3 regions of the Bradyrhizobium sp. BWA-3-5 genome follow, and region 1 is predicted to be linked to each of the others. Evidence: riboswitches for the same ligand, from Rfam matches in the RefSeq annotation. Region 1 holds a riboswitch; each other region holds the start of a gene.
What was found. A riboswitch is a leader RNA that binds a small molecule or an ion and turns the genes downstream of it on or off. The one in region 1 is predicted to bind cobalamin.
Positions count from the first base shown of each region.

Region 2: it holds a riboswitch for cobalamin, as region 1 does, so the genes downstream of both, RX331_RS30205 (TonB-dependent receptor plug domain-containing protein) here and RX331_RS27290 (energy-coupling factor ABC transporter permease) in region 1, are expected to answer to the same signal.
Region 3: it holds a riboswitch for cobalamin, as region 1 does, so the genes downstream of both, RX331_RS26550 (energy-coupling factor ABC transporter permease) here and RX331_RS27290 (energy-coupling factor ABC transporter permease) in region 1, are expected to answer to the same signal.

Region 1 covers NZ_CP136626.1:5,659,862-5,667,048, forward strand. The annotation lists gene RX331_RS27275 (histidine phosphatase family protein) at 1-95, shown strand, start outside; gene cobT (nicotinate-nucleotide--dimethylbenzimidazole phosphoribosyltransferase) at 90-1,145, opposite strand; gene cobF (precorrin-6A synthase (deacetylating)) at 1,199-1,948, opposite strand; gene RX331_RS27290 (energy-coupling factor ABC transporter permease) at 1,996-2,673, opposite strand; cobalamin riboswitch at 2,710-2,928, opposite strand; partial or broken gene RX331_RS27295 (uroporphyrinogen-III C-methyltransferase) at 3,144-3,704, opposite strand; gene RX331_RS27300 (cobyrinate a,c-diamide synthase) at 3,701-5,011, opposite strand; gene cobM (precorrin-4 C(11)-methyltransferase) at 5,011-5,793, opposite strand; gene RX331_RS27310 (cobalamin biosynthesis protein) at 5,790-6,158, opposite strand; gene cbiE (precorrin-6y C5,15-methyltransferase (decarboxylating) subunit CbiE) at 6,155-7,187, opposite strand, start outside.
Region 2 covers NZ_CP136626.1:6,295,117-6,302,303, reverse strand. The annotation lists gene RX331_RS30225 (ABC transporter substrate-binding protein) at 1-800, opposite strand, end outside; gene cobD (threonine-phosphate decarboxylase CobD) at 759-1,745, shown strand; gene RX331_RS30215 (ABC transporter ATP-binding protein) at 1,758-2,540, opposite strand; gene RX331_RS30210 (iron ABC transporter permease) at 2,537-3,559, opposite strand; gene RX331_RS30205 (TonB-dependent receptor plug domain-containing protein) at 3,553-5,424, opposite strand; cobalamin riboswitch at 5,693-5,889, opposite strand; gene bluB (5,6-dimethylbenzimidazole synthase) at 6,037-6,690, shown strand; gene RX331_RS30195 (M20/M25/M40 family metallo-hydrolase) at 6,721-7,187, opposite strand, start outside.
Region 3 covers NZ_CP136626.1:5,516,448-5,523,634, reverse strand. The annotation lists gene cbiE (precorrin-6y C5,15-methyltransferase (decarboxylating) subunit CbiE) at 1-770, shown strand, start outside; gene RX331_RS26570 (cobalamin biosynthesis protein) at 767-1,135, shown strand; gene cobM (precorrin-4 C(11)-methyltransferase) at 1,132-1,914, shown strand; gene RX331_RS26560 (cobyrinate a,c-diamide synthase) at 1,914-3,224, shown strand; partial or broken gene RX331_RS26555 (uroporphyrinogen-III C-methyltransferase) at 3,221-3,781, shown strand; cobalamin riboswitch at 3,997-4,215, shown strand; gene RX331_RS26550 (energy-coupling factor ABC transporter permease) at 4,252-4,929, shown strand; gene cobF (precorrin-6A synthase (deacetylating)) at 4,977-5,726, shown strand; gene cobT (nicotinate-nucleotide--dimethylbenzimidazole phosphoribosyltransferase) at 5,780-6,835, shown strand; gene RX331_RS26535 (histidine phosphatase family protein) at 6,830-7,187, opposite strand, start outside.

The DNA of each region.
Region 1 (7,187 bases):
TGCGCTTCGTTATTCATCCACTGTCCATAACGCGAATTGATCGGCTGCGGAACGATTGGCGGGTTGTGTCGGTAAATCAGAACGTCACTCTATGATCGATTCGGAACCTTGGCTTGCGCGAAGGTCGCCATGCCGTTATGCAGGGCGCATGCAAGCCGCAGAATCGGCAATGCTAGCGCGGCGCCCGTTCCCTCGCCGAGCCGAAGATCCAGATTGAATAGTGGCTTGGCGCTCAAGGCCTGAAGAACCAGGCAGTGCCCCTGCTCTGCCGATTGATGGGAGAATAAAAGAAATCGCCGACAGGAAGGATTGAGACGCACCGCTGCCAATGCCTCGACGGAAACGATGAAGCCGTCGATCAGAAGCGGAACGCGACGCTGTGCGGCGGCGATGATCGCGCCAGTGATCGCCGCAATTTCCAGACCGCCGACGGCGCACAGGATCCGGTCGGGAGCAGTACCTGCTATTGTGAGCCCATGACGAGCCAACGCGCCGTCTATCAGGTGCGCCTTACGTGCGCGCTTTGCTGCATCTAGGCCCGTTCCGCTGCCGGCCACCTGCTCGGCGCTCACGCCGAGCAGGGCGGCGGCGATTGCCGCCGAAGTCGTGGTATTGCCGATACCCATGTCGCCAAGGATCAGAAGATCGGGTTCTTTCGTGGCAGCCCGCAGAACCGCGCGCTTGCCGCAGTCAAGGGCTAAGGCCAACTCCGCAGGCTCAAGTGCCGCTTCCTGGCTAAAGTCGCGGCTACTCCGCCGCGGCTTGTCAGTCACGACACCCTCGATCGGAACTTCCGCGAGCGTGCCCGCATCGACGATCTCAAGACTCAAGCCCAGCTCGCGCGCCAGAATCGAAATTGCGGCGCCGCCCGAGGCGAAGTTGGACATCATCGCGATCGTGACTTCCTGCGGATAGGCCGATACGCCTTGGGCGACGATCCCATGATCGCCAGCGAAGACGATGATCGGCGCGCTTTGGGCCCGCGGCTGCTCCGTTTGTTGCAGACCGGCGAGTTCGATCGCGAGATGCTCGAGCCGGCCGAGTGCGCCGTCTGGTTTGGTAAGTTCAGCCTGACGGGCCAGCGCTGCATCGCGATGGATGACTGAAACGTCGGGGCACTCCTGATAGACCCACTCCGGTAGCATGATGTCCTGCCGTTGCATGTTGTCGTTACGAGCGAGCCCGCGCGCGGGGAGCGCTACGATCCGCGCTTGAGAATGTAGCTGTCCATGATCCAGCCCTGCCTTTCGCGCGCTTGCTGTCGAGCGGCGACGATGCTTGGACCCACTTCGGCCAGCGCACCCGACATCGTGATCTCCTCACCCATGCCGAGATAGGCGCCCCACCAGATGTGCAGCCCTGCCGGATCGAGCGACTGAAACGCCGCACCGCCATCGAGCATCACGACCACGGTGTTCGTGCCGTGCGGCCAACCGCCTTCGCGCAGCCGTCGTCCCGTTGTCACCAGGAAAGGCTCGCCTATTTCGTTCAACGGCAGCGAATGTGCCGCGCAAAGCGCCTGGATTGACGTGATACCGGGGACGACCTCGATGGCTGGCAACGGATCAAGCCTTCGCGCGATCCGCAGGCTCGAATCGTATAGCGAAGGATCTCCCCAGATCAGCAGGGCAACGCGCCCCTCACTCCCGAGATGCTGCGCAATTTCGTGCGACCAGGTCGAGGCCAAGGCATCGTGCCATTCATCCACGCCCTTGCGGTAATCCTCTTGGCCGGCGTCACGCACCGGTATGACGAACTCGGCGATCCGCGTCCGGTCGTTGTCAAGCACCTGCGCGCAGATCGTCCGCCGCAATTCGGCGAGATCGGATTTCACGTCCCCCTTGCGCGGGATGAGAACGAGATCGGCGGCGTTGATCGCGCGCACGGCAGCAAGCGTAAGCTGCTCGGGATCGCCGCAACCGATGCCTATCAGGGAGAGCGTCAGCATAGCTTATGCGAAGGGCGGCCGCTGCCTGCGACCGCCCTCACTTAATCTTATGCGGCGTTGTGCAGGCGGTAGGTGACGAGGCCGTTCGCCGTCACGCCACGCATCGATTTCGCCAATGCCAGCACGGCTAGATCAGCTAGCGGCTCGATGACCACGACGATCGCGTAAGAAGCGGCGAAAGACGCAATGGAAGTGAGGTTCTCGGCCGCAAAGCCCGCACCATACAGCGCCCAGAAAGCGACCCACAACACGATGCCGGATTGATAGGCGGTCGAAAGCGCAAGCGCCTGGCGATATTGCAGGTCAACAAAGGCGGTGTTGCGGGGAATGATCCGCCCGGCCAGCACCTGGATCGCAAACAGCGGCACCAGCAGCGTGGTCACGTTCATGCCGTATTGCGGCAGGTCGGCAGGTACGAAGAGCAGCCCCTGAAGCAGAAGACCAAGCGCCAACCCGAACGCGGCTGGCGCTGCGCCGAACAAGAGGAACAGTGTCGAGCCGAGAATGAAATGCACCTCCGAGACGCCGACCCGGAAATGCGGCAGGAGTTCGAAGAACGAGAAGACCAGGACTGTTGTTGCGACGGTGCGCACCGCCAAGGAAACGATTCCCTGCTCGCGCACGGTCTCTGCCGCAAGCTTCAATGCGCAGCCCGCGGCGGCGGCACCTGTCGCGTAACTCAGCACGAGCTTGGCGCCCGTAACGATACCTGGTTCGATATGCATGATCTACGTCCCTTCTGCCGTCCCACCCGACGGCTTTGGTGTTGAAAGCTGCAGGGCCGATCTCCTGGCTCGCGGTCGAAACGGGTCTCCGGCCTTCCCGAGCTGACGGCCCAGCGGCGGATCGGAGCCCCTCACCGCTTACAGTCGCGGGGGCGGCCGGGGCTTCGGGTACCGCAATTGGGTCCGCCCTTCCCCGTTCCCGATTATGCTCCGGCGCTTTGCGCCGCTTCGAGCACCTTGGCTGCACTGTGTGCTCCTTCCGAAGAGGACGCGTCAAGGGGCTCGCGAGATCGGGCGACGGCATCATCACGTAGCCTCGCCCGCCAGCGCGCCGAAACGAATGACCGTCGTTGCGGCGTCGGTTTGCGCGAGCTGGGTCTGCGAGCTTCGCAATCGTCGTACGGACAAGCCGCCTGTTCGGCGCCGCCGATAGACTCGGCAAACAGCGACGACGTATCGGGAGCCATGCCGTGCTCGATCAGTCTTGCCACGAGCGCCGGAAATGTCCGCTTGCCCATATAGACCAAAGTCGTCGATTCCTTATGGGCGAGCGCCGCCCAATTGAGATTTTCGGGCAATTGCCCAGTGATATCAGCGCCGGTCACGAGCTGGAGGCGGCGCGAGGTATGCCGGCGGGTCAGTGGAATGTTGGACCGCGCTGCCGCAACGCAGGCCGAGGTAACGCGCGGAATGATCTCGTAGCTGATGCCCGCCGCGCGCAGCGCTTCGATCTCCTGTTCAAGCCGGCGGAAGATGCCGGCGTCTTCCGATCTCAAGCGAACGACGCCCCCACCTGCGGCGGCGTAGTCGATGAGCAGCCGGTTGACATGCTCCTGTTTGACCGAGGGCCGGCCTGCACGCTTGCCGACCGCCACCAGATTGGCCCCGGGGCGGGCGTGATCGAGGATCGCGCCCGAGGAAAGGTCGTCATAGAGCACGACATAGGCGGCGCGCAGACGCGCGGCCGTCTTGAGCGTCAGGAGCTCAGGATCGCCTGGACCAGCCGAGACAAAGGAAGCAAAGCCGCTCACCGGTCCTCCGCAATGAGGTGGAAGAACGTTCCACTGGCGTATCCGCGCCGCGAGCCGGTCTCCGCAACGACCGCGCCGGTCGCGTCACGCACGATAGCCAGGCGCGTATCGGGCTGAGAGACAATGGTGGAGTAATGGAATTCGTGGCCGCGCAGACGCGCGCCGGCCTTATGCCCGGGCATTGGCACCGCAAGCTCCGCAAGCCGGTAGCCCAGATGCATGCTACGTTGGGCAAAACTCGTTTCCAGGCCGAGCAATCCCGTCATCTCATGATGTACGTCATTGGCGTCGGTCAAGGCGGAGCCCAGCACCATATAGCCGCCGCATTCGCCATGCACCGGCCGTGTCTCCGCAAAGGATGTTAGCGTGCGGCGAAATCGGCGATTTGTCGCGAGTTGGCCAGCGTGCAATTCCGGATAGCCGCCCGGCAGCCAGCAGACGTCGGCACTATCATCAGGGCCTTCATCGGCGAGCGGCGAGAAAGTCACGATCTCGGCTCCGGCTGCGCGCCAAGCCTCCAGCATGTGCGTATAGACGAACGAGAATGCAGCGTCGCGTGCGAGCGCGATGCGTTGTCCGGGTGGCGTGACGCTTAGGCCGTGTGTGTCGCGTGACGCCATCCAGGTGCATGCCGATTGCAGCACCGCATCGAGATCGACGTGCTCGGCGGCGATGCGTGCGGCCTCTGCAATAAGCTCGTTAACCTCAGCCTGCTCCTCGGCTTGCACGAGGCCCAGGTGCCGCTTCGGCATAGTGATCGCGGCGTGGCGGGGCAACGCCCCGAACACCGAAATGCCTGCCCCTGCCAGGGCGCGCCGCACCAGGTCTTCGTGCCGCGCGCTGGCGACGCGGTTGAGAACGACGCCGGCAAGACGCACGCCCGCGCGGAAATCGCGCAGTCCCGCAGCCACCGCCGCGGCAGTTTGCGCCTGTCCGGAAGGATCGATCACGAGCAGGACCGGCCAACCCATCATCTCGGCGATATCGGCGGTCGCGCCGGTCCCCGAAACGCCTGGCGCGGCAACGCCGTCGAACAGGCCCATCGAACCTTCAGCCAGAATGAGGTCCGCATCGCGTCCGTGCGATGCGACCGATTCGATCGCCTCACGACGCATGGCCCAGCTATCAATATTCACCGAAGTGCGTCCCGTGGCGGCCGCATGAAAGGCCGGGTCGATATAATCGGGCCCGCTCTTGAAGCACTGCACCTTCAGCCCGCGATCGCGATAGGCGCGTGCCAATGCCAGCGTCAGCGTCGTCTTGCCGACACCGGATGCAGGCGCCGAGATGACGAGGCTCGCCGCCATCACGAGCCTTCCGGAAAGCGCGGCGTCGGCCCGAGCGGCCGATAGCGGCGGTCATAGTCGGCAGCATACAAGCGGCTTTCTCCGAAATCTTCCGAACCCAGTGTGCGGCCGACCAGAATGACGGCCGTGCGCTCGAGCTCGGTGCTTGCGGCAGAATCCAGCGTACCGAGCGTGGCGCGAATGATGCGCTGATCCGGCCAGCTCGCGCGCCACACGATCGCGACCGGGCAGTCTGCTCCATAGTACGTGGTCAGCTCATCAATCACCTTGGAAAGCAGATGGATCGAGAGATGGATTGCCAGCACCGCACCGGTGGCAGCGAACGCGGCGAGTTTTTCGCCCTCCGGCATCGCGCTCGCCCTGCCCGGCATTCGGGTCAGCACGACGGATTGCGTGCGACCCGGCAGCGTGAGCTCGGCCGCGAGCACTGCCGCGGCGGCGGAAAAGGCCGGCACGCCTGGCGTGATTGAATAGGGAATTTGCAGCGCACTCAGCCGGCGCAATTGCTCGCCCATCGCCGACCAGATCGAGAGATCTCCAGAATGCAGCCGTGCGACGTCCTTTCCCTCACGATGCGCGGTGACGAGCTCCGATATGATGTCGTCGAGCGATAGTGGTGCAGTGTTGACGATGCGCGCGTCCTTTGGGCAATACGCGAGAACTCCCTCGGGCACGAGCGAGCCGGCATAGAGGCAGACTGGACAGGCGGTGATAAGATCGCGTCCCCGCAAGGTGAGCAGATCGGCTGCGCCCGGCCCGGCGCCGATGAAGTGCACGGTCATTCGCCGTCCCCTTCCGCGATCGCTGCGGTCGCCATTCGATCTTGCGAAACGGTCCGCGCCGAAACAAGGCGCGCGCCACGGCCGGCCACGGCCAGCGCCGCAGCTTCGGCGACGGAGCCCGTGCCGAACTTCGCCTTGATGAATTCGGACTGTGTGGACGTGACGATGCCGGCCAAGACATCGGCCGGAACGGACCTAACCGACACATTGAGCTCACACGCAAGCGCTTTGAGCGCAGCGGCTTCGGCCTTGTCGCTAACGGTGGCGACTGCAGCGAGACCGTCAGAACCTCCCGCGGCGTCGAGCGCTTCACGCAGCGAAGCAAGCGTGACGTCCTGCTTGAATCCCAAACCTGCGACCTTCACTTCATCGCACTCCATTGCACGACCGGCCGCCCCGCCTCCCAGGAACGATAACGGCCGAGGTTATCGGCATGCGCGATCTCGACCCGCATCAGCTCGCCGCCGTGGCGTTGATGCAGGCTCGAAAGCAGCGCCTCTGTCTCAAGCGTAACTGCGTGCGCAACCATCCGCGTTCCGGCCTCAATGCGCGACCAGGCGGCATCGAACATCGTGGCGTCGAACCCTCCGCCGATGAAGACCGCTTGCGGGGTCTCAAGGCCTGAAAGGATCTGAGGTGCCGGTCCCTCAATCGCCGTGATCCGATGCGTCAGGCCGAACTTCGCGGCGTTGCTGCGGATGTTTGCTGCACGATCGGCCCGCGCTTCAATTGCGATCGCCGTGCCACCGCAGAGAGCCCATTCTATAGATATCGAACCGGAGCCCGCGCCGATGTCCCACAATCTTTCACCGGGCCTCGGCGCCAACGCCGAAAGCGCGAGCGCGCGCATCGGCCGCTTGGTGATCTGACCGTCATGCACGAAGAGCGCGTCTGAAAGGCCGGAGCTGCGCGGAACTCCGTCCGGTCCATTGGCTTCGAGCGCAACGGCCACCGGACCCACGCCCGCATCGGTCGCGTAGCTGTCGGCACGATGCTGCGTCACGGATTCGCGCGGGCCACCGAGCGCGGCGAGAGTCCATAGCGGTGACGCGCCCCAGCCCCGCGCCGTCAGCCAGTTGGCAAGATCGCCGGCCGCCCTGCCGTCGCGCACGAGACAGATGATGCGAGCTTCGCGTGCTAAGTGCGGCACCAGGCGCTCGAACGGAGATGCGTGAAGTCCGAGACAAACGACAGATTCGAGCCGCCATCCGAGCCGCGCCGCGGCAAGAGAGAATGTCGAGGGAGCGGGATGCGCGATCCATTCGCTTTTGCGCAGCCGCTCCACGAGGTTGCTGCCGACACCGTGCCAGAACGGATCGCCCGAGGCGAGCACCGCCGTCGGACGGCCACGGCACGCCAGCACGCAGTTCGCATCGAAGGGCGCAGGCCAGCGA
Region 2 (7,187 bases), 640 kb from region 1:
TGCTCCAGCGCCGGATGCAGCAGGAAAGCCCGGCCTTCGTCTTCGGCAACATCACCGGCCTCTGATACCAGCAGGAAATCGGGCCTCAAACTGACGATCGCTTCCAGCGAGGCAAATCCGCCCAGTTTGAAGCCGAGATCGGCGGCTGCATTGCTGAGGCCTGCAGTGGCCAGCAGCGAATTCATCAAGCTGTCGCCGCCGGGAACCCAGCCGCGCCTGGACAGTGCCAGCACCCGATATGATCTGCGTGACACCACTTCGCGCGCATGCGCAATCGCTGCATTGAGCCGTGTGATCTCGGCGGCGGCGCGGTCGGGATGCTGCACGAGTTCGCCCATCTGGCGAATTTGCTTTTTCACATCATCCAATGAACGAGCGGCGTCAAATTCGACAACGCGCAGTCCCTTTTCCTTCAGCAGCTCCCGTGTCGCGCGCTTGGTGAAGCGCCCGGCGAGGACAGCATCCGGCTTTAGAACCAAGACGTCTTCGGCTTCCCCGGAGAGTTTTGGGAATTGCGCGGCCTTGGCCGGGTCCCAGGAGCGGGCTGGATCGCGGGAATAGGGGCTGAGGCCGAGAATTTGATCCGGGTCCGCCAATGTCACCAGCCACTGGTCGGTGCACAGGTTGATCGAGGCGATCCGCGGCAGCTCGGCGGCGTATGAAGTGCTTTGCAGGCCGATGCAGCAGAGAACTGTCAGGGCGACAAGAACGCTTCGCGGCCTCTCGCATTTTGAAGCCGATGATGGCAAGAAGCGCGCATGAAGCATGGTGGTGACCTTACCGAGGCAATCGCGCGCCATGGCGGCGATCCCGGCAGTTGGCTGGATTTGTCGACCGGGATCAACCCCTGGCCGTGGCCAATTCCGCAGCATCTGCCGGACCACGCATGGCGGCGTTTGCCCTCGCGCGCTGAATCGGAGGCATTGCTGGAAGCGGCGCGAAAAACCTATGGCGTGCCCGCCGGTGCCGGCATCGCCGCGGCGTCCGGGACGCAGGCGCTGATTCAGTTGCTGCCCTATCTGGCGGCGCCCGGGCCGGTGGCGATCGTCGGGCCGACCTATGGCGAACATGCGCTCGCCTGCCGCAATGCGGGGCATCCGGTGATCGCGATCGACGATCTCGCAGCTTGCCCCGCAGATGCCGTCCACGCGGTCGTCGTCAACCCCAACAATCCCGATGGCCGCGCCACCGATCGCGCCGTGCTGACGCGGATTGCGGCACGACTGAAGGAACGTGGCGGATGGCTTGTCGTCGACGAAGCATTCGCCGATGTCGATCCGGCGATCAGTGCGGTCGCGTTGTGCCCCGATTGGCCCATCGTGATCTTGCGCTCGTTCGGAAAATTCTATGGCCTCGCCGGATTGCGGCTGGGATTTGCGATCGGTGCGCCTGACATCATCGCGCGCATCGCTGAAGCGCTCGGGCCATGGCCGTGTTCCGGGCCGGCTCTGTTGATCGGTACCGCGGCGCTCGGCGATCAAGCATGGGCCGATCACGCGCGCGGCACGCTCGAACAGCAGGCCCGCAAGCTCGACCAGGTTTTGGCCAAGGCCGGCTTTGGGATTGCCGGAGGCACGCCGTTGTTCCGGCTTGCCCGGCATCCCGATGCTCAGAAGTTGCACGCCGCGCTGGCGCGGCGGCATATCTGGTGCCGGCGTTTCGACTGGGCTGGCGACCTCCTGCGGTTTGGGCTGCCGCCTGACGCTGCCGGTCTTGACCGCCTGGCGGCTGCGTTGAGCGACTAGGTCGACCATCGCTCAAGCCTCCGCCCAGGGCACGATCACGGCCTCGTTGCGATAATCGGCGCGGTACGCGCGGATCCGGAACACATCGGCCATGACCTGCTCCGAAAGCGCATCTGCGGGCATTCCTTGCGCAAGGAGCCGGCCGTTCGACAGCACGAGCACGGTGTCGGCAAAGCGTGCGGCGAGCCCGAGATCGTGCGTCACCACCACGACCAGCACGCCGCGGTCGGCGGCGCTGCGCAGGTTGAGCATGACGTCGATCTGGTAACGCGGATCGAGCGAAGCGGTCGGTTCGTCCGCGAGCAGAATCGGTGCTTCGACCGCGAGCACCCGCGCCAGCGCGACGCGGCTGCGTTCGCCGCCGGATAGTTCCGTGACTGGGCGGTCCGAAAATTCAACGACATTGGTCGCCTGCATCGCGCGCAACACGGCCTGTTCGTCGTGCGAGGAAAGCCGTGCCGGATCGGTGGCGCCATGCGGGTATCGGCCAAGCGCGACCACGTCCCTGGCCGGCAACGGCCAATGCACCAGATGGCCCTGCGGCAGGTAGCCAAAACGCTTGGCACGCTCCCGCAGCGAAAGCGACGACAGATGATCGCCGCCGACCTCGATCGTACCGGTCGATGAAACCAGACCCGCCAGCGCGCGAAGCAGCGTGGTCTTGCCGGCTCCGTTCGGTCCTACCAAGGCGACAAGCTGCATTGAGGCCAGCGACAGCGAGACATCGTGCAGGACGGTTCGGCCCGCCAGCATCACTTCGAGCCGCTCGGCAGCCAGCATCGGCTTTCCGCTCATGCGACGCCTCCACCAAGCGCCCGCCGTTCGCGCACGATCAGATAGAGGAAGAACGGCACGCCGATGATCGAGGTGAGCACGCCCACCTTGATATCGGTCGTGGACGGAATGATCCGTAGCGCGATATCCGCGGCCAGCAACAGCGCCGCGCCGGCCAGCGCGCTCGGGATCAGCAGGCGCGCCGGATCGTGGCCGATCAAGGGCCGCACCAGATGCGGGGCGACCAGGCCGATAAAGCCGATTGCCCCGCTGACGGCCACCGCGCCGCCGACCCCCAGCGCGACGCCCGCGATCACCGTTAATCTCAACCGGCCGACATCGACGCCAAGGCTTTGCGCGGTCTCTTCGCCAAGGCTCAGCGCGCGAAAGGCGCTGCGCTGGCTGATCAGCACGGCGGCACCCGCGATGATGAACGGCGATGCGAGCATGACATGGCGGAAGCTGCGGTCCTCCAGCGAGCCGAGCAGCCAGAACGCGATTTCAAGCGCGGCAAAGGGATTGGACGATAGGTTCATCACCAGCGCGGTCGCCGCTCCCGCGAGGCTGGAAATCGCCAGGCCCGAAAGGATCAGTAGCAGCAGGCCGGCGTTTCTTCCGGCGATGCCGAGCAGCACGAACACCGACGCGAACGCCATCGTGATTCCCGCGACCGGCAGCGCGTAGGATCGGACGTCGGCCCAGCCAAGTGCAATCATCAGCACGGCGCCAAACGCGGCCGATTGCGGCGCCCCGAACAGGGAAGGCGACGCCAGCGGATTGCGCAGCAGGCCCTGCAGCGCAGCGCCCGAGAGGCCGAGTATCGCACCGATGGCCAGTCCAAGGATCATTCGCGGCAGGCGAATTTCCGCGACGATGATCCGCTGTACGTCGGTCCCGCCGCCGAGCAGAGCCTCGAGCACGGTCAGCGGCGACAGCCGCACGGGTCCAATGCCGAGCGAGCCAAGCGCCAGCAGTGCCACCAGCGCAGCAAGCCCGGCGGTTGCGATCACCTGTCGTCTTGCGGCATCGGTGCTCACCATGTGGCGCTAAACCCCGCATACGCCGCCGGACCGGTGGTGCCGAAGTTGAAAACCTCCTGATAGTGCTCGTTCAGGATATTCTCGCCGCGCGCAAACACCTTCCAGTTCTTATCAATCTTGTACTCGGTATAGAGATCGACGCGGGTATAGGCGTCGACCTGGCTGGTCTGGCCGGCGCTGCTGAAGCGCTTGGAGACCGTGAGTATGCGGGGCTCGATCAGCCATCTGTCGGTCGGCGTGATGGTCAGCGTGAAGCGCGCCAGGTTTTTCGGCCGCCGCGCCAACACCAGCCCGGTCGCAAGATCGACCGCGTGCAGGTAGGTGTAGGCCGCGTTGAACTTCACGAGGCCCGGCAGAACATCGATCGTTGGGCCCACCTCCACGCCGCTAGTCTCGGCGCGGGCGACATTGACGTAGCAACCAGTCTGAATGCCTCTGCACGGATTGGCGGTTGGTGTCGACGACACAAAGTTGATGAGGTTACTGAAGTCGTTCGAGAAGCCGGTGACCGAGGCGATGACGCGGCCATTGAACAGCGATTGATCGATGCCGGCGTCATAGCCGAAGCTCTGCTCGGGCTTCAGACCCGGCGAGCCGTTGGCCGGATCGTAGAGCTGAAACAGCGTCGGCGCCTTGGCGCCGGTGCCTGCGCTGGTGTGGAATCTGGTGCCGGTCTCGGCAATCGTGTAGGCCGCCGTCGCGCGCCAGGTTTCGAAGCGCGCCACATCAACCACATCGTCCACGCGTCCGCCGAGCGTGATGTTCAGCCGCTCGCCGATCGGGAGCTGCCACAACGTGAACACCGAATTGGTGTCTTGCGCTTTTCCAAGCAATGCATTTCGCGGCCCCGGGGTCGGCAGCAGATTGGTCGAGTAGGTGTCGGCGGTCTCGTGCTGTGTCCGGCTGCCGACGATCAGCGAACCGAAAGCGCCCAGCTTCAGATTGCCCTGATATTCCGCGCCGCTGCTATTGCCGATGAAGTCCGAAATGATTGACGTGGTGTTTTGCGGCAGTTTGTTGGTTTTGTAGGTGACATCGTTGAAGGAGCGGTCGATATGGGTGTCAAATACGTTCAGGCTATGGGTCAGGATGCCCCCGAATGTATCGATCGAGGCACGTCCCCACACCTGCTGTAAAAGCCTCGTCGCGCTTGAAGGTGTATCGGGAAACGCGCCGGTCGATTGGTCATAGGCCGATCGTGTGAATGAGGAGAGCATACCGGTTTCCAGTCGTACGCCTTCACCGGCGTCGTAGCCGAAGCGGGCCGAGCCGCCGAGACGGTCGAAACCGTCGCGTTCCAGCGGGCCGAATTTGGCCTCCAGCGGCGGGATCCGATAACCAAAGCGGGAGAAGCCGTTGCTGTGTTGCGCGGCGCCGGTGACGGCGTAAGACCACGGGCCTGACGATCCGATCATCGATCCGTTGGTCACCGCGGTGCCATAGCTGCCGCCTTCGGTGCGGACATTGAACTGCGCCGGGCCGGTGCCCTTCTTGGTGATGATGTTGACGACACCGCCAATCGCGTCCGAACCATAGAGCGCGCTCTGCGGGCCTTTCAGCACCTCGATCCGCTCAATGGCGCTTGGCGCAAACATCGCGAAATCGAAATCGCCGCTCGCGGCGGTCGGGTCGTTGATCCGGATGCCGTCGATCATCACCAGGGTCTGGCCGGTATTGGCGCCGCGCAGCCGGATGTTCGCGGTCGAACCCGGACCGCCACTCTCAGAAATGTCGAGGCCGGGAACGGTTCGCAGCGCGTCGACCAGCGAGCCGGGATTGCTGGTTGCCAGCGTCTCGCCCTTGACCACGCTGATCGAGCTGCCGGTGCGGCTGATCGGCTCGGACTCCCTGTCGGCCGTCACCACCACCACCTCCGCCGGCTGTGCGGGCGGGGCAGGCGTATTATTCGCGGCCGGCCGCACCGGGCCGGCCCTGCTTCGATCTCGATTTTTGGGAGTTGTACGGGCCGGTTTTGGCGGAGCGTCCGGATTGATCACCACCGGCGGAAGTTGATCCGAGTTCGACCGCGCGTACGCAGCGCTGTGACAATAAGCCAACGCAACAATGGCCGCCGAGCCGGCAGCATATCCTAGCCAATTCATAGTGCCCCTTCCGTCGACCCACCGTCGAACGAGTTGATTTCTCGTCAGCGGCCGGTCTCCTGGCTCGCGGTGGTCTGCGATCCGCCTTCCCAGGCTTGAAGCCCAGTGGCCGTTTGGATCGCGAATGCCGCTTACAGTTGCGGGGGCAGCTGCGGAGTAGGGGCAATTGCCCCGCACCGCATTCCCGTTTCACCTTCTTTCGAAGGCACCGATGACGAATCCAAATAAGCACAATAGCGCGCGCACTTCAAACAGGTCTGAACAGGCGGCGTCTATTGCTGTTGACGATCAGGGTATGCAAGCGCTTTGAATTCCGCGGTTCTCACGCGATTCTCACTCCAAACCGGGAAATCCCGCGAAGCATAGGCAAAGGCCATGACCATCGATCCGCCAGCCGTGCCGCACTTTGACCAGGCTTTCCGCGCCCGCCTATACGATCTGTTTGGCTGGCGCCGCGACGTGCGCCGGTTTCGCAGGGATCCTCTGCCGCCCAGCCTGCTGGAGCGATTGATTGAAATCGGCTGTCAGGCGCCGTCCGTCGGGCTGTGTCAGCCCTGGCGTTTCGTGGTGGTGGATGACCCCGGCCGCCGGCAGAAGGTGGTTGAAAATTTCGAGGCCTGCAACCGCGATGCGCTCGGAGATTATACCGGCGATTTATCTATTCGGTACGCCGCGCTGAAACTGGCCGGATTGCGCGAGGCGCCATGTCACCTGGCCGTGTTTGCCGATCGTTCGACAGGCGTCGGCCACGGGCTTGGCCGGCGCACGATGCCCGAGATGGCAGACTATTCCGTCGTGACCGCAGTCTTTTCAATCTGGCTGGCATCCCGCGCCGAGGGCATCGGCATGGGCTGGATATCGATCCTCGATCCCTGCGCCATAACGGAGATTCTGGATGTCCCGAAGGACTGGCGCTTGATCGGATATTTCTGCCTCGGCTATCCGCAGGCTGACGACGACCGCCCAGAACTTGAGCGCGCCGGTTGGGAGGAACGCCGGCCTGCCGGAGATTTCATTTTTCGGCGATGATTCTTGTAACCATGCGACCCGTCAGGCCGTTCATCGCGTGGTCGCAAGCTGCAGTGCGAGCGCGCAGGCACGGTCGTATTCGTCGAGATTGATCCACTCGTCGATCGTGTGCGGCTCGTTCTGGCCGGCGCCGAAGGTCACCGTCGGCACGCCGTGCCGGACCATCCAGTTCGCATCCAAGCCGCCACTAGCGGCGCGGATATTCGCTGTCGCGCCGACGCCGGACACGGCCGCGACTGCCCGTTTGACCACCGGCAAGCTCTCCTTCATGCGGAACGGATAATAGTCGGTCTCGGCCCTGAACTTGATGCGGCCCGACTTGCCGGCGCTGTTCTTCACCTTCTTTGCAGCCTTCTCGAACGCCGCCTTGTAGGCTTTCGTGATCTCCTTGAAGAACTTTGCATCGTGACTGCGGCTTTCGCCGCGCACATGCACATAGTCGGTGACGACATTGGTGGCGTCGCCGGCCGGCCGTCCGTCGCCGCCGGTGACGGGAC
Region 3 (7,187 bases), 140 kb from region 1:
AAGCTCGCATCATCTGTCTCGTGCGCGACGGCAGGGCGGCCGGCGATCTTGCCAACTGGCTGACGGCGCGGGGCTGGGGCGCGTCACCGCTATGGACTCTCGCCGCGCTCGGTGGCCCGCGCGAATCCGTGACGCAGCATCGTGCCGACAGCTACGCGACCGATGCGGGCGTGGGTCCGGTGGCCGTTGCGCTCGAAGCCAATGGACCGGACGGAGTTCCGCGCAGCTCCGGCCTTTCAGACGCGCTCTTCGTGCATGACGGTCAGATCACCAAGCGGCCGATGCGCGCGCTCGCGCTTTCGGCGTTGGCGCCGAGGCCCGGTGAAAGATTGTGGGACATCGGCGCGGGCTCCGGTTCGATATCTATAGAATGGGCTCTCTGCGGTGGCACGGCGATCGCAATTGAAGCGCGGGCCGATCGTGCAGCAAACATCCGCAGCAACGCCGCGAAGTTCGGCCTGACGCATCGGATCACGGCGATTGAGGGACCGGCACCTCAGATCCTTTCAGGCCTTGAGACCCCGCAAGCGGTCTTCATCGGCGGAGGGTTCGACGCCACGATGTTCGATGCCGCCTGGTCGCGCATTGAGGCCGGAACGCGGATGGTTGCGCACGCAGTTACGCTTGAGACAGAGGCGCTGCTTTCGAGCCTGCATCAACGCCACGGCGGCGAGCTGATGCGGGTCGAGATCGCGCATGCCGATAACCTCGGCCGTTATCGTTCCTGGGAGGCGGGGCGGCCGGTCGTGCAATGGAGTGCGATGAAGTGAAGGTCGCAGGTTTGGGATTCAAGCAGGACGTCACGCTTGCTTCGCTGCGTGAAGCGCTCGACGCCGCGGGAGGTTCTGACGGTCTCGCTGCAGTCGCCACCGTTAGCGACAAGGCCGAAGCCGCTGCGCTCAAAGCGCTTGCGTGTGAGCTCAATGTGTCGGTTAGGTCCGTTCCGGCCGATGTCTTGGCCGGCATCGTCACGTCCACACAGTCCGAATTCATCAAGGCGAAGTTCGGCACGGGCTCCGTCGCCGAAGCTGCGGCGCTGGCCGTGGCCGGCCGTGGCGCGCGCCTTGTTTCGGCGCGGACCGTTTCGCAAGATCGAATGGCGACCGCAGCGATCGCGGAAGGGGACGGCGAATGACCGTGCACTTCATCGGCGCCGGGCCGGGCGCAGCCGATCTGCTCACCTTGCGGGGACGCGATCTTATCACCGCCTGTCCAGTCTGCCTCTATGCCGGCTCGCTCGTGCCCGAGGGAGTTCTCGCGTATTGCCCAAAGGACGCGCGCATCGTCAACACTGCACCACTATCGCTCGACGACATCATATCGGAGCTCGTCACCGCGCATCGTGAGGGAAAGGACGTCGCACGGCTGCATTCTGGAGATCTCTCGATCTGGTCGGCGATGGGCGAGCAATTGCGCCGGCTGAGTGCGCTGCAAATTCCCTATTCAATCACGCCAGGCGTGCCGGCCTTTTCCGCCGCCGCGGCAGTGCTCGCGGCCGAGCTCACGCTGCCGGGTCGCACGCAATCCGTCGTGCTGACCCGAATGCCGGGCAGGGCGAGCGCGATGCCGGAGGGCGAAAAACTCGCCGCGTTCGCTGCCACCGGTGCGGTGCTGGCAATCCATCTCTCGATCCATCTGCTTTCCAAGGTGATTGATGAGCTGACCACGTACTATGGAGCAGACTGCCCGGTCGCGATCGTGTGGCGCGCGAGCTGGCCGGATCAGCGCATCATTCGCGCCACGCTCGGTACGCTGGATTCTGCCGCAAGCACCGAGCTCGAGCGCACGGCCGTCATTCTGGTCGGCCGCACACTGGGTTCGGAAGATTTCGGAGAAAGCCGCTTGTATGCTGCCGACTATGACCGCCGCTATCGGCCGCTCGGGCCGACGCCGCGCTTTCCGGAAGGCTCGTGATGGCGGCGAGCCTCGTCATCTCGGCGCCTGCATCCGGTGTCGGCAAGACGACGCTGACGCTGGCATTGGCACGCGCCTATCGCGATCGCGGGCTGAAGGTGCAGTGCTTCAAGAGCGGGCCCGATTATATCGACCCGGCCTTTCATGCGGCCGCCACGGGACGCACTTCGGTGAATATTGATAGCTGGGCCATGCGTCGTGAGGCGATCGAATCGGTCGCATCGCACGGACGCGATGCGGACCTCATTCTGGCTGAAGGTTCGATGGGCCTGTTCGACGGCGTTGCCGCGCCAGGCGTTTCGGGGACCGGCGCGACCGCCGATATCGCCGAGATGATGGGTTGGCCGGTCCTGCTCGTGATCGATCCTTCCGGACAGGCGCAAACTGCCGCGGCGGTGGCTGCGGGACTGCGCGATTTCCGCGCGGGCGTGCGTCTTGCCGGCGTCGTTCTCAACCGCGTCGCCAGCGCGCGGCACGAAGACCTGGTGCGGCGCGCCCTGGCAGGGGCAGGCATTTCGGTGTTCGGGGCGTTGCCCCGCCACGCCGCGATCACTATGCCGAAGCGGCACCTGGGCCTCGTGCAAGCCGAGGAGCAGGCTGAGGTTAACGAGCTTATTGCAGAGGCCGCACGCATCGCCGCCGAGCACGTCGATCTCGATGCGGTGCTGCAATCGGCATGCACCTGGATGGCGTCACGCGACACACACGGCCTAAGCGTCACGCCACCCGGACAACGCATCGCGCTCGCACGCGACGCTGCATTCTCGTTCGTCTATACGCACATGCTGGAGGCTTGGCGCGCAGCCGGAGCCGAGATCGTGACTTTCTCGCCGCTCGCCGATGAAGGCCCTGATGATAGTGCCGACGTCTGCTGGCTGCCGGGCGGCTATCCGGAATTGCACGCTGGCCAACTCGCGACAAATCGCCGATTTCGCCGCACGCTAACATCCTTTGCGGAGACACGGCCGGTGCATGGCGAATGCGGCGGCTATATGGTGCTGGGCTCCGCCTTGACCGACGCCAATGACGTACATCATGAGATGACGGGATTGCTCGGCCTGGAAACGAGTTTTGCCCAACGTAGCATGCATCTGGGCTACCGGCTTGCGGAGCTTGCGGTGCCAATGCCCGGGCATAAGGCCGGCGCGCGTCTGCGCGGCCACGAATTCCATTACTCCACCATTGTCTCTCAGCCCGATACGCGCCTGGCTATCGTGCGTGACGCGACCGGCGCGGTCGTTGCGGAGACCGGCTCGCGGCGCGGATACGCCAGTGGAACGTTCTTCCACCTCATTGCGGAGGACCGGTGAGCGGCTTTGCTTCCTTTGTCTCGGCTGGTCCAGGCGATCCTGAGCTCCTGACGCTCAAGACGGCCGCGCGTCTGCGCGCCGCCTATGTCGTGCTCTATGACGACCTTTCCTCGGGCGCGATCCTCGATCACGCCCGCCCCGGGGCCAATCTGGTGGCGGTCGGCAAGCGTGCAGGCCGGCCCTCGGTCAAACAGGAGCATGTCAACCGGCTGCTCATCGACTACGCCGCCGCAGGTGGGGGCGTCGTTCGCTTGAGATCGGAAGACGCCGGCATCTTCCGCCGGCTTGAACAGGAGATCGAAGCGCTGCGCGCGGCGGGCATCAGCTACGAGATCATTCCGCGCGTTACCTCGGCCTGCGTTGCGGCAGCGCGGTCCAACATTCCACTGACCCGCCGGCATACCTCGCGCCGCCTCCAGCTCGTGACCGGCGCTGATATCACTGGGCAATTGCCCGAAAATCTCAATTGGGCGGCGCTCGCCCATAAGGAATCGACGACTTTGGTCTATATGGGCAAGCGGACATTTCCGGCGCTCGTGGCAAGACTGATCGAGCACGGCATGGCTCCCGATACGTCGTCGCTGTTTGCCGAGTCTATCGGCGGCGCCGAACAGGCGGCTTGTCCGTACGACGATTGCGAAGCTCGCAGACCCAGCTCGCGCAAACCGACGCCGCAACGACGGTCATTCGTTTCGGCGCGCTGGCGGGCGAGGCTACGTGATGATGCCGTCGCCCGATCTCGCGAGCCCCTTGACGCGTCCTCTTCGGAAGGAGCACACAGTGCAGCCAAGGTGCTCGAAGCGGCGCAAAGCGCCGGAGCATAATCGGGAACGGGGAAGGGCGGACCCAATTGCGGTACCCGAAGCCCCGGCCGCCCCCGCGACTGTAAGCGGTGAGGGGCTCCGATCCGCCGCTGGGCCGTCAGCTCGGGAAGGCCGGAGACCCGTTTCGACCGCGAGCCAGGAGATCGGCCCTGCAGCTTTCAACACCAAAGCCGTCGGGTGGGACGGCAGAAGGGACGTAGATCATGCATATCGAACCAGGTATCGTTACGGGCGCCAAGCTCGTGCTGAGTTACGCGACAGGTGCCGCCGCCGCGGGCTGCGCATTGAAGCTTGCGGCAGAGACCGTGCGCGAGCAGGGAATCGTTTCCTTGGCGGTGCGCACCGTCGCAACAACAGTCCTGGTCTTCTCGTTCTTCGAACTCCTGCCGCATTTCCGGGTCGGCGTCTCGGAGGTGCATTTCATTCTCGGCTCGACACTGTTCCTCTTGTTCGGCGCAGCGCCAGCCGCGTTCGGGTTGGCGCTTGGTCTTCTGCTTCAGGGGCTGCTCTTCGTACCTGCCGACCTGCCGCAATACGGCATGAACGTGACCACGCTGCTGGTGCCGCTGTTTGCGATCCAGGTGCTGGCCGGGCGGATCATTCCCCGCAACACCGCCTTTGTTGACCTGCAATATCGCCAGGCGCTTGCGCTTTCGACCGCCTATCAATCCGGCATCGTGTTGTGGGTCGCTTTCTGGGCGCTGTATGGTGCGGGCTTTGCGGCCGAGAACCTCACTTCCATTGCGTCTTTCGCCGCTTCTTACGCGATCGTCGTGGTCATCGAGCCGCTAGCTGATCTAGCCGTGCTGGCATTGGCGAAATCGATGCGTGGCGTGACGGCGAACGGCCTCGTCACCTACCGCCTGCACAACGCCGCATAAGATTAAGTGAGGGCGGTCGCAGGCAGCGGCCGCCCTTCGCATAAGCTATGCTGACGCTCTCCCTGATAGGCATCGGTTGCGGCGATCCCGAGCAGCTTACGCTTGCTGCCGTGCGCGCGATCAACGCCGCCGATCTCGTTCTCATCCCGCGCAAGGGGGACGTGAAATCCGATCTCGCCGAATTGCGGCGGACGATCTGCGCGCAGGTGCTTGACAACGACCGGACGCGGATCGCCGAGTTCGTCATACCGGTGCGTGACGCCGGCCAAGAGGATTACCGCAAGGGCGTGGATGAATGGCACGATGCCTTGGCCTCGACCTGGTCGCACGAAATTGCGCAGCATCTCGGGAGTGAGGGGCGCGTTGCCCTGCTGATCTGGGGAGATCCTTCGCTATACGATTCGAGCCTGCGGATCGCGCGAAGGCTTGATCCGTTGCCAGCCATCGAGGTCGTCCCCGGTATCACGTCAATCCAGGCGCTTTGCGCGGCACATTCGCTGCCGTTGAACGAAATAGGCGAGCCTTTCCTGGTGACAACGGGACGACGGCTGCGCGAAGGCGGTTGGCCGCACGGCACGAACACCGTGGTCGTGATGCTCGATGGCGGTGCGGCGTTTCAGTCGCTCGATCCGGCAGGGCTGCACATCTGGTGGGGCGCCTATCTCGGCATGGGTGAGGAGATCACGATGTCGGGTGCGCTGGCCGAAGTGGGTCCAAGCATCGTCGCCGCTCGACAGCAAGCGCGCGAAAGGCAGGGCTGGATCATGGACAGCTACATTCTCAAGCGCGGATCGTAGCGCTCCCCGCGCGCGGGCTCGCTCGTAACGACAACATGCAACGGCAGGACATCATGCTACCGGAGTGGGTCTATCAGGAGTGCCCCGACGTTTCAGTCATCCATCGCGATGCAGCGCTGGCCCGTCAGGCTGAACTTACCAAACCAGACGGCGCACTCGGCCGGCTCGAGCATCTCGCGATCGAACTCGCCGGTCTGCAACAAACGGAGCAGCCGCGGGCCCAAAGCGCGCCGATCATCGTCTTCGCTGGCGATCATGGGATCGTCGCCCAAGGCGTATCGGCCTATCCGCAGGAAGTCACGATCGCGATGATGTCCAACTTCGCCTCGGGCGGCGCCGCAATTTCGATTCTGGCGCGCGAGCTGGGCTTGAGTCTTGAGATCGTCGATGCGGGCACGCTCGCGGAAGTTCCGATCGAGGGTGTCGTGACTGACAAGCCGCGGCGGAGTAGCCGCGACTTTAGCCAGGAAGCGGCACTTGAGCCTGCGGAGTTGGCCTTAGCCCTTGACTGCGGCAAGCGCGCGGTTCTGCGGGCTGCCACGAAAGAACCCGATCTTCTGATCCTTGGCGACATGGGTATCGGCAATACCACGACTTCGGCGGCAATCGCCGCCGCCCTGCTCGGCGTGAGCGCCGAGCAGGTGGCCGGCAGCGGAACGGGCCTAGATGCAGCAAAGCGCGCACGTAAGGCGCACCTGATAGACGGCGCGTTGGCTCGTCATGGGCTCACAATAGCAGGTACTGCTCCCGACCGGATCCTGTGCGCCGTCGGCGGTCTGGAAATTGCGGCGATCACTGGCGCGATCATCGCCGCCGCACAGCGTCGCGTTCCGCTTCTGATCGACGGCTTCATCGTTTCCGTCGAGGCATTGGCAGCGGTGCGTCTCAATCCTTCCTGTCGGCGATTTCTTTTATTCTCCCATCAATCGGCAGAGCAGGGGCACTGCCTGGTTCTTCAGGCCTTGAGCGCCAAGCCACTATTCAATCTGGATCTTCGGCTCGGCGAGGGAACGGGCGCCGCGCTAGCATTGCCGATTCTGCGGCTTGCATGCGCCCTGCATAACGGCATGGCGACCTTCGCGCAAGCCAAGGTTCCGAATCGATCATAGAGTGACGTTCTGATTTACCGACACAACCCGCCAATCGTTCCGCAGCCGATCAATTCGCGTTATGGACAGTGGATGAATAACGAAGCGCAAGGCTGCTCGCGGTTCGACATCGAGGGCGACGCAGAGCGCAGCGCGAATAGTGCCAGAGTGAACCACGAGCGTTGCAAGACCGGGAGCTATCTTGTGAAGCCCGAGCCGAACCCTGGCAATTTGATCTTCGAAGCTTTCGCCGCCGGGTGGCCTTGAGCGAGCGGCATCCTTCCAGAACTGCGCATAGCTTTCTCCTCCGAAAGCGAGATCGTCGTGACGTCGGCCGGTCCAATCTCCTAAATTCTGCTCCATGAACTCACGC